Regions from separate parts of the Halomonas sp. SCS19 genome, predicted to be linked through region 3. Evidence: predicted binding sites of a transcription regulator. Region 3 holds the regulator's gene; each other region holds the start of a gene.
The links. The regulator sigma-54, encoded in region 3, starts transcription at its own class of promoters, with help from an activator protein. The targets are predictions, from matches to a motif close to TGGCACNNNNNTTGCTNT.

Region 1 (4,706 bases), 3.9 Mb from region 3:
CGTCCAGCGCGCCCATGACTTCACCGCGAAAGCCGTAGATGTGACGACGTCCGGCGAAGCTCACCAGGGTGACCTCACGGCTCTGCCCCGGCTCGAAGCGCACCGCGCTGCCGGCGGCCACGTCCAGACGAAAGCCCCGCGCCCTGTCGCGATCGAACGCCAGTGCCGGGTTGGTCTCGGCGAAGTGATAGTGGGATCCGACCTGAATCGGTCGATCTCCGCGATTGGCCACCTCCAGCGTGACCCTGTCGCGACCCTCGCACAGGGCGATGTCACCGTCCTTCAGTTGGTATTCTCCGGGGATCATCCCGCGCCCTCCCTATTGGTATCAGCCTATGAGCCTGTCGCGTCGCCCCCGGATCAAGCCGGGGCCTGGCAACCTCACGAGATCGGGTTGTGCACCGTCACCAGCTTGGTGCCGTCGGGAAAGGTGGCCTCGACCTGCACCTCGTCGACCATTTCCGCCACCCCTTCCATTACCTCGTCACGCCCCAGTATCTGGCGCCCTCGGCTCATCATCTCGGCCACACTCAGGCCTTCCCGGGCACCCTCCATGATCTCGCAGCTGATCAAGGCCACCGCCTCGGGATAGTTCAGCTTGAGCCCCTTGGCGCGTCGCCGCTCGGCCACCAGGCCAGCGGTAAACAGCAGAAGCTTGTCCTTGTCACGCGGTGTCAGCTCCATCCTTTCATCCTCGATGTTGGTCAGGGTGGCCAGGGGTCGCCTGTCCCGCCCGGCATGACATTCAGGTAAACCAGATGCGCGGCACACAGGCCTCGCGATCCATCAGCATCGGACGCAGCAACGTCCAAGCCGCCTCGCACAGCGACCAGGCCTCGCGCCGCGAGTGACCGAGGTAGCGCAGCAGCAGGACGCCATCACGTACGGTGACGGCCCAGCGCTCGGCTTCACCAGCGCCGGGACTGCCGGCAAGGTCATTCCCTCCCTGCCCCAACCCTTGGCGCAGACGTTCGATCGCCGCGGACTCGTCTTCGAGCCCGACCGCCCACAGGGTTGCCTGAACGCTGCACCCTCGCTGCCCCCAGGCGCCGTGAAAACGACGATGGTCAGGGTCGAGGGGCTGGCGCTCGATCCACAGTGGTCGTCCGTCCCGGGATAACCGGAAGCGCTGTTCGAGGTGGCCGCTGGCAAACGGCAGGTCACTGGCCGGCCGGCCCAGCGCCAGCACCTCCCAGCCCAGGCAGCGGGCGCTGCCGGAAAGCTCGATCTCGGTGGCCTGCACCCCTCGCGAGCCGTCGAAGGCGATGGTTTCCTGGGGCAACCACTCGAGCAGCCCGCCCTCCTCGACCACCAGACGAGTGCGCTGGGACCAGGCCACGGCGTTGCGGTCGGCCCGATACAGCTTGTTGGCCGCCGGTGTGGTCAGCAGCGCCCGCGCCCCCGCGCCCACCCGCGCCTGGATATCCAGGATATCGCCGCTGACCAGGCCCCCCGGGGGATGCAGCAGATAGACGTGGCAGGTGCCGTCGCGGCCTTCGGGATAGAAGGGACGCTGCACCCGCAGGGGACCGCGATGATCCACTCGATAGAGGCGAGTGGCCTGGCCATCATGGCGAAAGCCGAGATCGAGGCTGGCCTCCCAGCGCCGTCCCGCGTCGAAGCGATGGCCGTGCCGATCGGTCAAATCCTGTGTTGTCTGCGCGCTCATGGCTCTCCCGGGCGGTCCGTCGAGTCGGCGTGGCAAGCGAAAGTAAAAAAGGCCACCACCATTGCCCAATCAAGGTGCAAGCCCCGTACCAGCTTCTCAAATCTCTATTTTTCTACTTATTTTTCAATTTCTTATAAAACAGCCAAGGGTTGCACCAGAGAAAAGCACGCCTTTGGTCGCGCACAACAAAAGTGCGCAACCTTACGATTGCGCACCATTGATGTGCAGCGATTCATCCTGATTGACGCGCTACCGCTCAGACGGTCAGGTAGCGCTTCACCACGGCGTCGTCGAGCTCACCGATATCACCGACGGCGACTCTCCGCCCGCGATCGAGGATGGCGAAGTGGTCGGCGAAGCGACGGGCAAAGGGCAGTTTCTGCTCCACCAGCAGCACGGTCAGCCCATCATCGGCGATCAACCGACGGATGACTTCGCCGATCTGGGCGACGATATTGGGCTGGATGCCCTCCCCCGGCTCGTCGAGGATCAACAGCTTCGGCTCGATCACCAGGGCGCGCCCGATCGCCAGCTGCTGCTGCTGACCGCCGGACAAATCGCCGCCCCGCCGGTGACGCATCTCCTTGAGCACCGGGAACAGCTCATAGATGCGTTCAGGCACCTGGCGCAGGCCATCACCACGGGCGGCAAGGCCAGTGCGCAGATTCTCCTCCACCGTCATCAGCGGAAAAATCTGGCGTCCCTGGGGCACATAGCCCACGCCCAGGCGTGAGCGATCCTCGAGGCGACGCTTCTCCAGCGCGACACCGTCGGCGTAGTGAAGCTCACCGCCGGTGATCGGCACCTCGCCCATGATCGCCTTCATCAGGGTGGTCTTGCCGACGCCATTGCGACCCAGCACGCAGGTACAGGCCGCCCTGGGCACGTCGAGATCGAGATCCCACAGGGTGTGGCTCTCGCCATAGAACTGATTGAGCCCGCGAATGCTCAGCATCGATCCACCTCCTTGCCCATCTCCTGCACCCACCGGCCGCAGACCTTCGCCCACAGCGTGGCCAGCCTGCCGCGGGATGCGCTGTCCGCCCAGTACAGCGCTCTTACCGAAGGCTGTTGAGGTACTCGCTCCAGTCCGATCATGCCGCCTCCTCGTCGCCACCCAGGTAGACCTCGATCACCCTGGGGTCGCTTGCCACCTTGTCCATACTGCCCTCGGCCAGCACCGAGCCCTGATGCAGCACCGTTACAGTGCGGGCGATCGAACGCACAAAGCCCATGTCGTGCTCCACCACCACCACCGAGTGCTTGCCGGCGAGGCTCAATAACAGCTCTGCGGTACGCTCCATCTCCTGCTCGGTCATCCCCGCCACCGGCTCGTCGACCAGCAACAGTCGAGGGCGCTGCATCAACAGCATGCCGATCTCGAGCCACTGCTTCTGTCCGTGGGACAGGATGCCCGCCTGGCGGCGACTGAGCGACGCCAGGCCCACCGTCTCGAGCACCTCCTCGATTCGCGCCAGCACCTCCCCGGTCATGCGCGCCTTGAGCGTCGGCCACAGACTCTTGTCCATGGCCATCGCCAGCTCGAGGTTCTCGAACACCGTCAGCGCCTCGAACACCGTGGGCTTCTGGAACTTGCGCCCGATGCCGAGCCGGGCGATCTCCGGCTCGTTCTTGGTCAACAGGTTGTGGCGGCTGCCGAACCACACGCTACCCTGATCCGGGCGCGTCTTGCCGGTGATGATGTCCATCATGGTGGTCTTGCCGGCACCGTTGGGGCCGATGATGCAGCGCAGTTCGCCGTCGTCGATGGTCAGGTTGAGATCATTGATGGCCTTGAAGCCGTCGAAGCTCACCGACACGTCCTCGAGATAGAGAATCGGGCCGTGGCGCACGTCGACCGGCGATTGTTCCGGGACCAGGAAGTCGAAGACCCGATCGCGATCGGCCAGGCTCTGAAGAAAGCTCATGGGGTGGCCTCCCTGGGGGTTGCATCCAGCGTGTCGGTTGGCGTGTCGGTTGGCGTGTCACTGTCATCGTCGCTGCCTTGCTGGCGAGAGCGTGACAAAAGCCCGGCGATGCCCTGGGGCAGCAGCACCGTCACCAGCACGAACAGCGCACCGAGCGCGAACAGCCAGGCCTCCGGCATCACCCCGGTGAACACGCTCTTGGCGTAGTTCACCGCCAGCGCACCGATCACCGCGCCATAGAGGGTGGCACGGCCACCCAGGGCCACCCACACCACCACCTCGATGGAGAACAGTGGCGAGAACTCGCTGGGGTTGATGATGCCCACCTGGGGCACATAGAGCGCGCCGGCGACCCCAGCCAGCATGGCCGAGACGACGAACACGAAGAGCTGATAGCGCTCCACCCGGTAGCCGAGAAAGCGGGTGCGGGACTCGGCGTCGCGCACCGCCACGCAGACCCGCCCAAGCTTGCTGACCACGATGGCTCGACACAGCAGGAAACCCAGCGCCAGCGCTACGCCGGATGCGATAAACAGCCCCAGTCGTGTGGCGTCGGCGGACAGGTCGAAGCCCAGCAGTTCCTTGAAGTCGGTCAGGCCGTTGTTGCCGCCAAAGCCCATCTCGTTGCGGAAGAACGCCAGCATCAGCGCAAAGGTCAGCGCCTGGGTGATGATCGACAGGTAGACCCCGGTGACCCGCGAACGGAACGCCAGGAAGCCGAACACCAGCGCCAGCAGGCCCGGCGCCAGCAGCACCATCGCAAAGGCAAAACCGGCCATGTCGAAGCCAAGCCAGTACCAGGGCAGGCTGTCCCAGTCGAGGAACACCATGAAGTCCGGCAGCAGCGGATCGCCGTAGACACCGCGGTCACCGATCTGGCGCATCAGGTACATGCCCATGGCGTAGCCGCCGAGGGCGAAGAAGGCGCCATGGCCCAGGCTGAGAATCCCCAGGTAACCCCAGACAAGATCCACCGCCACCGCCAGCAGCGCGTAGCACAGGTACTTGCCCAGCAAGGTAACGGTATAAGTGGAGACGTGCAGCGGGTGTTCCGGCGCCAGCAGCAGATTTGCCGCCACCACCAGCGCCATGGTGGCACCGAGCACCGC
Region 2 (4,706 bases), 2.1 Mb from region 3:
AGCCCCAGCAGCGGGGCGCCATGCAGCCCCCTGAGGCCGGTCCAGGTCTGCACCGCGGTCAGCAAGAACCCCGACACCACCGCCCCCACCACACCGAACAGCATCTCGTGCTGGTGCCACCACAGCATGCCCGCCCGGGGCGACAGCACGAAGATGCCGTGCCAGAAAGCGAGCCACACCAGCAGGGCCACCACGCTGAAGGCCGCCGCCAGCAGGAAGAAGGGACGAAAGGCGAGGCGCGCAAGAGGCAGACGAGCGGCGACGGATGACATGGCGAGTACCTGAGTAATTCACTTGGTCTTGTGAAGTCTGGCCCGCTTTGGACAACATCACCATGATGCACATCAAAGGCACTGCCGATGCCGCAAACCTGACTCACGCTGGCAAGCCCTGCATCCCCCAACCCAGCCCCAACCCCGCGACAGCCTCGCACGCCCTTGGCGATGACCAGGACAGAATCAGGCCTTTAGCCCCAGCCGCCGCGCCAGGCGATGCAGATTGCCGGGGTCCAGCCCCAGCCGGCGAGCCGCCCCTGCCCAGTTGCCTTCAGTGTCCAGGGCCTGCCGGATGCGCTCGCGCTGAAAGGCCTCGGTGGCCTCCCGCAGCGAGGGCTCTCGATCCAGCGCCTCGCCCGCTGGCCGATCGGCCGGCGACACGGCGCTTCGAGACGTGTCGCCTTGAGCTGCGGGCGAGTCGGTGGCCCGGGCTGTCGCCGGCGCCAGCCCCAGGTGTTCGACCTCGATGCGTACGCTACGGCGGCGAGCATCGGGCGTCCCGAGCACGTCCACCGAGGCCAATGCCAGCAGCGAGGCACGTGCCAGCAGCGACTCCAGCTCACGTACGTTGCCGGGCCAGTGCCAGGCCGCCAGCGACTCCCGCGCGGCCTCGCTCAGGCGCAGGTTGCCGACGCCGAGACGCACCCGGTTCTGCTCCAGGAAGTGTCCGACCAGCAGCGCCAGGTCCTCGGGACGCTGGCGCAGCGGGGGTACCTCCAGCGGAAAGGCGCTGAGCCGGTGATAGAGATCCTCGCGAAAGCGCCCCTGGGCGACCTCCAGGGCAAGATCCCGGTTGGTCACCGCGACCACCCGAACGTCGACATGCTGGAGCCGATCGCTGCCCAGCGGCTGGACCTCGCCTTCCTGCAGCACCCGCAACAGCTTCGGCTGCAGCTCCAGCGGCAGCTCCCCCACCTCGTCCAGCACCAGGGTGCCGCCGTCGGCCATCTGGAAGTGCCCGCGATGGTCGCTGGTTGCCCCGGAAAACGCCCCGCGCCGATGGCCGAACAGGGCGCTCTCGATCAACGAGGCCGGCAGCGCGGCGCAGTTCACCACCACCAGTGGCCCATCGGCACGTCGCGAGCCGTGATGGAGGGCATGGGCGATGCGCTCCTTGCCGACGCCGGTCTCGCCCAGCACCAGCACGCTCATGTCGGTGGCGGCGACCAGTTCCACCGAGGCCATCAGCTTGCGCATGGCGCCACTGCGCCAGCCGGTCAGCCGACGCGGCAACTGGCCGTGGTCATCGCGCTGCAGGGCGAGCTGCAGGCGGGCGCCGTCCAGACGCCGAGACAGCCGCAGGCAGGTGCCCAGCAACTCGGCCGCCGCCAGCAGGCCCTGGTCATCCAGCTCGGCCAGCGCCCCCGGGATCAGGGCGTCCAGGGTGACCATGCCGATCAGCTCATCACCGTCGCGCAACGCCACCCCCAGACAGTCATGGACAGGGCTGAGACCGTCATCCAGCAGTCCGTCGTAGGGATCAGGAAGGGGCGAGTCCGCGGCAAAGCGGCAGACCCCCGGCGCCTCGGCGATGGCGGCGAGGCGAGGATGCTCGCTCAAGGCGAAGGTCCTGCCGGCCACGCCCTCGGGCAGGCCGATGGTGGCCACCGGCCTGAGACCGGAGCCCTGCGCCACCAGCAGCGCGCTGGCATCCGCCGCGGTGGGGGCCACCAGTGATTCGAGCACGCCCTGCCAGGCCTCGGCGAGCTCGGGGCCCTGCTCATCGCCCAGGCGCTGCAGCAGGGCACGCAGGCGTCGTAGAAAGCTGACCACCTCGAATGTCCTTTTGACTATCAACAGTGTCAAAACGATAGCACTTGTAGTGTCAGATCGACATGCAACCTCGATCTCGTTCACAAGAGGTACCACTGGCCTGGGCGAATACCGGGACAGAATCGGGTCGGGAACGTGGCCGGGAACCGGGCCAGAAAAAAGGAGCCGGGTAGCGTGACCAGCGCTCTCGACAAGCGCCCTGTGGATCCACACTGCCCGCTCGTTACCCGCTCTGGATCACCCGCACTGTGGCAAGTTGGCGCACCTCAAGCGAAGCGGCATATCGCTTGCTCCATACAGGGTACAGAAAGGCGACGAGCGATACGCCCCGACCCCGTGGTAGCACCGAAGGTGTCGAGGCATATCAACCGATGCTCTGTTCACAAGCTGTAGAGAAAAAGTAGGCCCAAACGAGCCAGGCCTCCGACGCGGTGAGGGTTTTTTGCCACAGTGGGAGCGCGCTGCGCCATATCCCTGACAGGAGACGCCATGACCACCGCTGCCCAAGACGCCATCATCGATGCCACCGCCCCTCTGGTCGCCGAACATCTGGACGCCATCACCGCCCGTTTCTATCCGCTGATGTTCGAGCGCTACCCGGAGGTCAAGGCAGTGTTCAACCAGGCCCACCAGGCCGACGGTGGCCAGCCGAAGGCGCTGGCGCGAGGGGTGCTGGCCTATGTCGGCCTGCGCCGCCAGCCCCAGGAGGTCATCGACTCGATGCAGACGGTGATCAGCAAGCACGTCTCGCTGGGCATCCAGCCCGAGCAGTACCCCATCGTCGGCGAATGCCTGATGGCCGCCATCGGAGAGGTGCTGGGCGAGGTGGTGACGCCGGAGATCGCCGACGCCTGGACGGCCCTGTACAACGACCTGGCCGCGCTGCTGATCGCCGCCGAAGCCGAGCGCTACCAGGCCTTCGCCGAGCGCCCCGGCGGCTGGCGTGGACTGCGCGAGTTTCGTGTCGCCCAGATCCAGCGCGAGTGCGAGGTGATTCGCTCCTTCACCCTGGAGCCGGTCGACGGCCAGCCGGTGGCCGACGCTGAGCCCGGCCAGTACATCGGCTTGCGTCTGGCGGTGGACGAGGCAATCGTGCATCGCCACTACAGCCTGTCCGGCAGCCCCAACGGCCGTAGCTATCGCATCTCGGTGAAACAGGAGCCGGGCGGTCTGGTCAGCAACTTCCTGCATCAGCAGATGCGCGTCGGCGACACCCTGGAACTGCTGCCCCCCGCCGGTGAGCTGACCTTGGACGATGGCGACGCGCCGGTGATGCTGATCAGCGGCGGTGTCGGCCAGACACCGATGCTGCCGCTGGCGCGCCAGGCCCTGGCCCAGGGACGCCGGGTCTGCTACGTCCACGCTGCCCGGAACATCGACCACCACGCCTTCCGTGGCGAGGTCGAGGCCCTTGCCCGAGACTATCCGCAACTGCTGACCCGGGTCTGCGCCTACGAGGAAGGCGACGGCGGCGACATCAAGGGCCGCCTCGAGCGTGAGCTGCTGGCCCGCCTGCTGCCCGGCGGCGACGCCCAGTGCTACTTCGTCGGCCCGCCGCCCTTCATGAGCGCCATCGACAGCCATCTGGCAGAACTGGGTATCCCCGAGCAGCGCCGTCACTACGAGCACTTCGGCCCCTCTCGTCCGCTCAGCAACAGCAATAGCGTCGCCTGACAAGCACGTCTGACCGTCGCGTTCCACTCAGCCCACCACGACAAGGCCGCGCCCGAGGGCGCGGCCTTGTCGTGTCTTGCGGCGGTCGCTCACTGGCCAGGACATCAGGCGTGCTGTCGCGCCTCGGGCTTTCTCACCACCATGAAGTAGTAGAACACCCCGGTCAGCGCCAGGAAGAACAGGCTGTCGGGACTGGTGAGGAAGATCAGCGGGTTGCCGTCGGACAGCGACAGCGAGCGTCGGCAGTATTCCTCCAGGCTCGGGCCGAGCACGAAGCCGAGCAGCAGGCAGGCCACCGGATAGCCCTGACGCCGCAGCAGGAAGGCGAGCACCCCGAACACCAGCGCCAGTCCCATCTGGAAGATCGAGTAGGTGGCCACGTAGCAGCCGACCAGCGCGATCACCGCGATGCTGGCGTAGAGCACATCGCGGCGGATCGAGACGATGCGCACGAACCAGGGCCCCAGCACGTAGAGCGTCAGCGGCACCATCACCAGGGCCGCCACCAGCAGCGCCATGAACATCGGTGCCACCAGCGCAAGCTGGCTGTCGAGGAACTGTGGCCCGGGCTGCAGGCCGTTGATCACCAGCACGCCCAGCACGATGGCGGTGGTGGGATCGCCGGGAATACCGAAGGACAGCATCGGCACGAAGGCGCCGCTGCACATGGCGTTGTTGGCGCCCTCCGCCGCCGCGATGCCTTCCACCGAGCCCTTGCCGTACTTCTCCGGGTGGCGTGAGCTGCGCATGGACTCGGCGTAGGCGACAAAGGCCGCCATGGAGCCTCCGGCGCCTGGCAGCACGCCGACGCTGTAGCCGATGATGGCGGTCTTGACGTAGCGATAGACGCCGATTTCACGCACCTCGTGCCAGGGTGGAATAAAGTCCCGGCGGCGAATGACGCTGGCCTTGATGGCGTCGACCTCGACGGTGCGCGAGGCGCGGTTCTGCGACTGCACCAGCAGCTCACTGACGGCGAAGGCG
Region 3 (4,706 bases):
AGCCATTGGCATCACGCAGCGATGGTTCCCAGTAGGGGTTGGGCAGACAGCGGGCATCGAACACGATGTCTGCATCCGGCGGCACGCCACGCTTGAAGCCGAAGGACTCCACGGTCAGGCTCAACTGGCCGCTGCGGTGGTCGGCGACCTGTTCGGCGATGCGCGAACGCAGTTCGTGTACCGACAGGCGAGAGCTGTCGATGACCAGATCGGCCAGGTCTCGAATGCCCGAAAGGGCCTTCTGTTCGGACTCGATGGCTTCCGCCAGGGTCATGTCGCTATCACGGGTCAGCGGGTGACGGCGCCGCGTGTGGGAATAACGCTCGAGCAGAATTCGCGCATCACTGGTCAGGTAGACCACCTGGCAGTCGATCGGACTCTGCTTGAGGGACGCCAGCTGGGCGGGGAAGCGTTCCAGCGCCTCAGGCAGGTTGCGGGCGTCGACGCTGACGGCGATACGGCGGGAATGACCGTTTTCCAGCTCGTCCACCAAGGCGCCCAGCAAGGTCGCGGGAAGGTTGTCGATGGCGTAGAACCCCAGGTCCTCCAGGGCCTGAAGGGCCACGGACTTTCCCGAGCCGGAGCGACCACTGATGATCACGAGCTGCATGTCCTGTCTCCTTGGGCAGGCGTCCATTGCTGATGGCCTAGGCAAGGCCGCGATCAGGAGGGAGTGTCGTCCCCTGGCGCCTGTTGGCGGATGGCTTCCTGCAGGCGCTCGTGAAGCTCGCGCTGGGAGCTGGCGTGGCGCAGACGGTGACGTGTGTCGGCGTCGTTCATGACGCCAGCGACCTGGCCGAGCAGGGCAAGATGGGCGTCGTCGGCCTCTTCCGGCACCAGCAGCACGAACACCAGATCGACGGGCTCACCATCGATGGCATCGAAGTCGACAGGTTCCGCGAGTTTGAGGAAGCCGGAGATGGGCGCCTTGCAGTGGGGGTTGCGGGCATGGGGAATGGCGACGCCATTGCCGATGCCGGTACTGCCCAGGCGCTCACGTCCGATCAGCCGACTGAAGACCTCCTGGCTGTCCAGGCTCGGGGTGTTCTGCGCAATGAAGGTGCTGAAAAACTCCAGCACCCTCTTCTTGCTGCCTCCCGGGACATCGAACAATGTGCGCTCGGGAGGGAGAATGGCTTCCAATGTCATGAGAGTCAGCGAATTCCGGCGCCTTGGGCGCGGGCTTGGGATTTTTCCTTGTGCTTGACCAGCTGGCGGTCCAGCTTGTCGGCAAGGGCGTCGATAGCAGCATACATGTCGCCGTCCTGCGCTTCGGCATGCAGGTCGGCACCGGCGGCGTGAAGGGTGCAGGCGGCCAGCTGGCGTTCCTTTTCCACCGAGAGGGTCACCTGGACGTTGGTGATGTTGTCGTAGTGGCGCTCCACACGGGCGAGCTTCTCTTGTACGTAGTCACGCAGGGGATCGGTCAATTCGACGTGGTGGCCGGTGATGTTGACTTGCATGACAGGCTCCTTGCTCTTTCGGGTGGTGGCTTGATTGTAACCCTTTTTCCGATCCTGCAAACCCCCTCGACGCTACGCAGAAAGACGCAGATGTCATGCGAAATTTCAAGTGCTTGCGCTTTCCCGATAACTAGGCTAGCGACGCCGCAGCGCAAGGCCTCAGCGCAGTCGCTTGCGCTCGCTGGAAGACGGAATATTCATGGCTTCCCGGTACTTTGCCACGGTGCGTCTGGCGACATTGACGCCGTCTTCCGCCAGCAATTCCACCAGTTTGCTGTCCGACAGAGGTTTGCGGGCAGGTTCCTTTTGAATCAACGATTTGATCATGGCGCGAATGGCGGTACTGGAATGGGCGTCGCCATCCTGGCCGACCTGGCTCGAGAAAAAATACTTCAACTCGAACACGCCGCGAGGCGTGTGCACGAACTTCTGGGTGGTCACGCGGGAGATGGTGGACTCGTGCATCTCCACCTTGTCTGCGATATCGGCCAGCACCAACGGTTTCATGGCCGCTTCTCCCTGCTCGAGGAAGTCGATCTGACGCACCATGATTTCCCGGCCGACCTTCAGCAAGGTGTCGTTGCGGCTGGACAGACTCTTGATCAGCCAGCGCGCCTCCTGCAGGTGGTCCTTGAGGAACTGGTTGTCCTGGCTCTTGTCCGCGCGCCGAATCAGCGCAGCGTAGTCGGGCTGGATGCGCAGTCGGGGCATTGCATCCGGATTGAGTTCAACGCGCCAGCCCTCTTCGGTGTGGCGTACCACCAGGTCGGGAATGACGTAGTCGTTATCGCTGTCACCGAACTGGCTGCCGGGACGTGGGTCGAGGCTTCGGATCAGCTCGATGACGCTGTCGAGTTGGTCGTCATCGAGTCCTAGCCGGCGCTTCAGCAGACGTCGGTCGCCGCTGGCCAGCGCCTCGAGAAACTGTCTTACCAGTCGTCCGGCCTGGGGCAGCAGGACGGTATCGCGAGGCAGACTATCCAGTTGCAGCATCAAACACTCGCGCAGGTCGCGGGCGAACACTCCGGTCGGTTCGAACTGTTGCAGCCGAACCAGCACCGCCTCCACCTCGGCGAGGGGAGGGGGGCGACGACCGTCTTGCTCGAGCCCCTGGGCGATGTCATCCAGTGTCTGCTCGAGATAGCCGTCGGCGTTGACCGCGTCGAGCAGGCTCTCGGCGATCAGGCGCTCCTGGTCGCTGACGTCGAGCATCGCCAGTTGCCAGCTCAGGTGGCTGTGCAGTGACTGGGAGCTTGCCTGGCGCTCGAAATCCGGCGCCTCGCCACTACCGGCGGGGGTGGTGCCCAGGTCCTGGTAGGTGTCGGACCAGTCGCTGTCCACACTGAGCTCCGAGGGGATCTGATCCGCCCAGTCATCTTCCACGGCTTCCCTGGTCTGCTGTTCGCCGAACTCGTCCTCGAGTTCGAGCATGGGGTTGGCCTCCAGCGCCTGCTGGACCTCCTGGCGCAGGTCCAGGGTCGAAAGCTGCAGCAGGCCGATCGCCTGTTGCAGTTGCGGGGTCATGGTCAGCTGGGTACCGATGCGCAGCTGCAGTGACGCCTTGAGGGCCATGGGTCGGGATCCACCAGTGTTGTCGAAAGGCTTTACCCTAACGACGAGTCATCAGACATGCAAGCATCTTGCCAAGTTGGTGTTTTTTGACCTGTGGGAGGGAGTGAAAAGGTCGATGTGGAACAACTTGGTAGGGGGGGAGGTGCTTCTTTCGAGGGAGGCCCTGTGTGCAAGGTGAGGCCGACCCTTTCGGGGCCGGCGGTTGGATGCTGATGCTGGCAAGTGTTGCGGCCGCTTGATGCGACTGCGGCTGTCGGGCGGCCCTGCGGTCTAAAGGCGGAAGTTCTCGCCCAGGTAGACCTCCTTGACGCGCTGGTTGGCGAGGATGGACTCGGCGCTGCCCTCGGCGATGATCTGGCCGTCGCCGACGATGTAGGCACGATCGCAGATATCGAGGGTCTCGCGCACGTTGTGATCGGTGATCAGGACGCCGATATCGCGGGCCTTGAGTTGACGAATGATGGACTTGATCTCGCCCACCGAGATCGGGTCGACCCCGGCGAAGGGTTCATCGAGCAGGATAAAGGCCGGCTCGGTGGCCAGGGCGCGGGCGATCTCGACCCGGCGCCGCTCCCCGCCGGACAGGCTCATGCCGGGGTTGTCGCGAATATGGCTGACGTGGAAGTCCTCGAGGAGTTGCTCGAGACGTGCTTCTCGGCCCTCGCGGTCGAGGTCCTTGCGGGTCTCGAGGATCGCCATGATGTTGTCGGCCACCGACAGCTTGCGAAAGATCGAAGCCTCCTGAGGCAGGTAGCCGATACCGGCCAGCGCGCGCTGATGCATGGCCGCGCGGCTCAGGTCCCGATCATCGATGCTGATGCTGCCGGCGTCGGCTCTGACCAGGCCGACGATCATGTAGAAGGAGGTGGTCTTGCCGGCCCCGTTGGGGCCCAGCAGACCGACGATGCTGCCCTGCTCGATCGACAGGCTGATGTCCTGGACGACGCGACGCTTCTTGTAGCTCTTGGCCAGATGGCGAGCGTGGAGAGTCTTCATCAGTTTCCTTGGCTTTCCGGCTCGAGGGTCATGCGAATGCGCTGCTCGCCCTGGACGCCCTGGGCGCTGGAGCGGGCCTGGACCACGCGGCGATCGAGGAAGTACTCCAGATAGGCACCGTCGAAGGTGTCATTGGCCTTGTGCAGCTCAGCCTGGTCGATCAGCTCCATGCGGCGTTCGGCCACGTGGTAGATCACCTTGCGGCCCCAGCCCTTGACCACCGGTTCTTCCGGGGATGGCTTCTGCTCGAGGTAGGCACGTGAGCCGGTCGCGGTCGCCAGTGACAGTTGTCCTTGGTCGTTGCGCTGGATCTCGACGCGTTCGCCGGTGAGGATCATGCTGCCTTGCACAATGCGCACGTCGCCGGTATAGACCGCGGTACCGGCGCGATCATCGAGATCCAGCTGGTCGGCCTCCACCTGAATCGGTGCGCTGCGATCACTTTCCAGCGCCAGGACACTGCTGCCGGTGGCGCCGGCGGCCAGGCCAAGGGCCAGGGCAAGCAGGAGGGCGGGACTTGGACGCATCATGGAAGGGGCTCCTTATTGAGGCTCTGGCGGATGATGACCGGTGACATTGTCGGTCAGGCGAGCGGTATTGTCATGGATCCAGGCGTCGAAGCGCTCCCCTTGCATCTGTTGAGGGGGTTGGCGTAGGACGGCTGGCGTTTCGCTC

Region 1: NFH97_RS17745 (urease accessory protein UreD) is a predicted target of sigma-54. The motif match lies at 1,743-1,760, and genes of this name have one in related genera.
Region 2: hmpA (NO-inducible flavohemoprotein) is a predicted target of sigma-54. The motif match lies at 2,325-2,342, and genes of this name have one in related genera.

What each region holds. Positions count from the first base shown of each region.
Region 1 is NZ_JAMSHN010000001.1:4,099,899-4,104,604, reverse strand. Features, by position in the region: gene NFH97_RS17755 (urease subunit beta) at 1-307, opposite strand, end outside; gene ureA (urease subunit gamma) at 382-684, opposite strand; gene NFH97_RS17745 (urease accessory protein UreD) at 746-1,669, opposite strand; gene urtE (urea ABC transporter ATP-binding subunit UrtE) at 1,926-2,624, opposite strand; gene urtD (urea ABC transporter ATP-binding protein UrtD) at 2,764-3,597, opposite strand; gene urtC (urea ABC transporter permease subunit UrtC) at 3,594-4,706, opposite strand, start outside.
Region 2 is NZ_JAMSHN010000001.1:2,307,766-2,312,471, reverse strand. Features, by position in the region: gene NFH97_RS10000 (NnrS family protein) at 1-272, opposite strand, end outside; gene norR (nitric oxide reductase transcriptional regulator NorR) at 459-2,048, opposite strand; gene hmpA (NO-inducible flavohemoprotein) at 2,538-3,722, shown strand; gene NFH97_RS09985 (tripartite tricarboxylate transporter permease) at 3,827-4,706, opposite strand, start outside.
Region 3 is NZ_JAMSHN010000001.1:238,391-243,096, reverse strand. Features, by position in the region: gene rapZ (RNase adapter RapZ) at 1-610, opposite strand, end outside; gene ptsN (PTS IIA-like nitrogen regulatory protein PtsN) at 664-1,149, opposite strand; gene hpf (ribosome hibernation-promoting factor, HPF/YfiA family) at 1,155-1,463, opposite strand; gene NFH97_RS01025 (RNA polymerase factor sigma-54) at 1,623-3,035, opposite strand; gene lptB (LPS export ABC transporter ATP-binding protein) at 3,306-4,031, opposite strand; gene lptA (lipopolysaccharide transport periplasmic protein LptA) at 4,031-4,561, opposite strand; gene lptC (LPS export ABC transporter periplasmic protein LptC) at 4,574-4,706, opposite strand, start outside.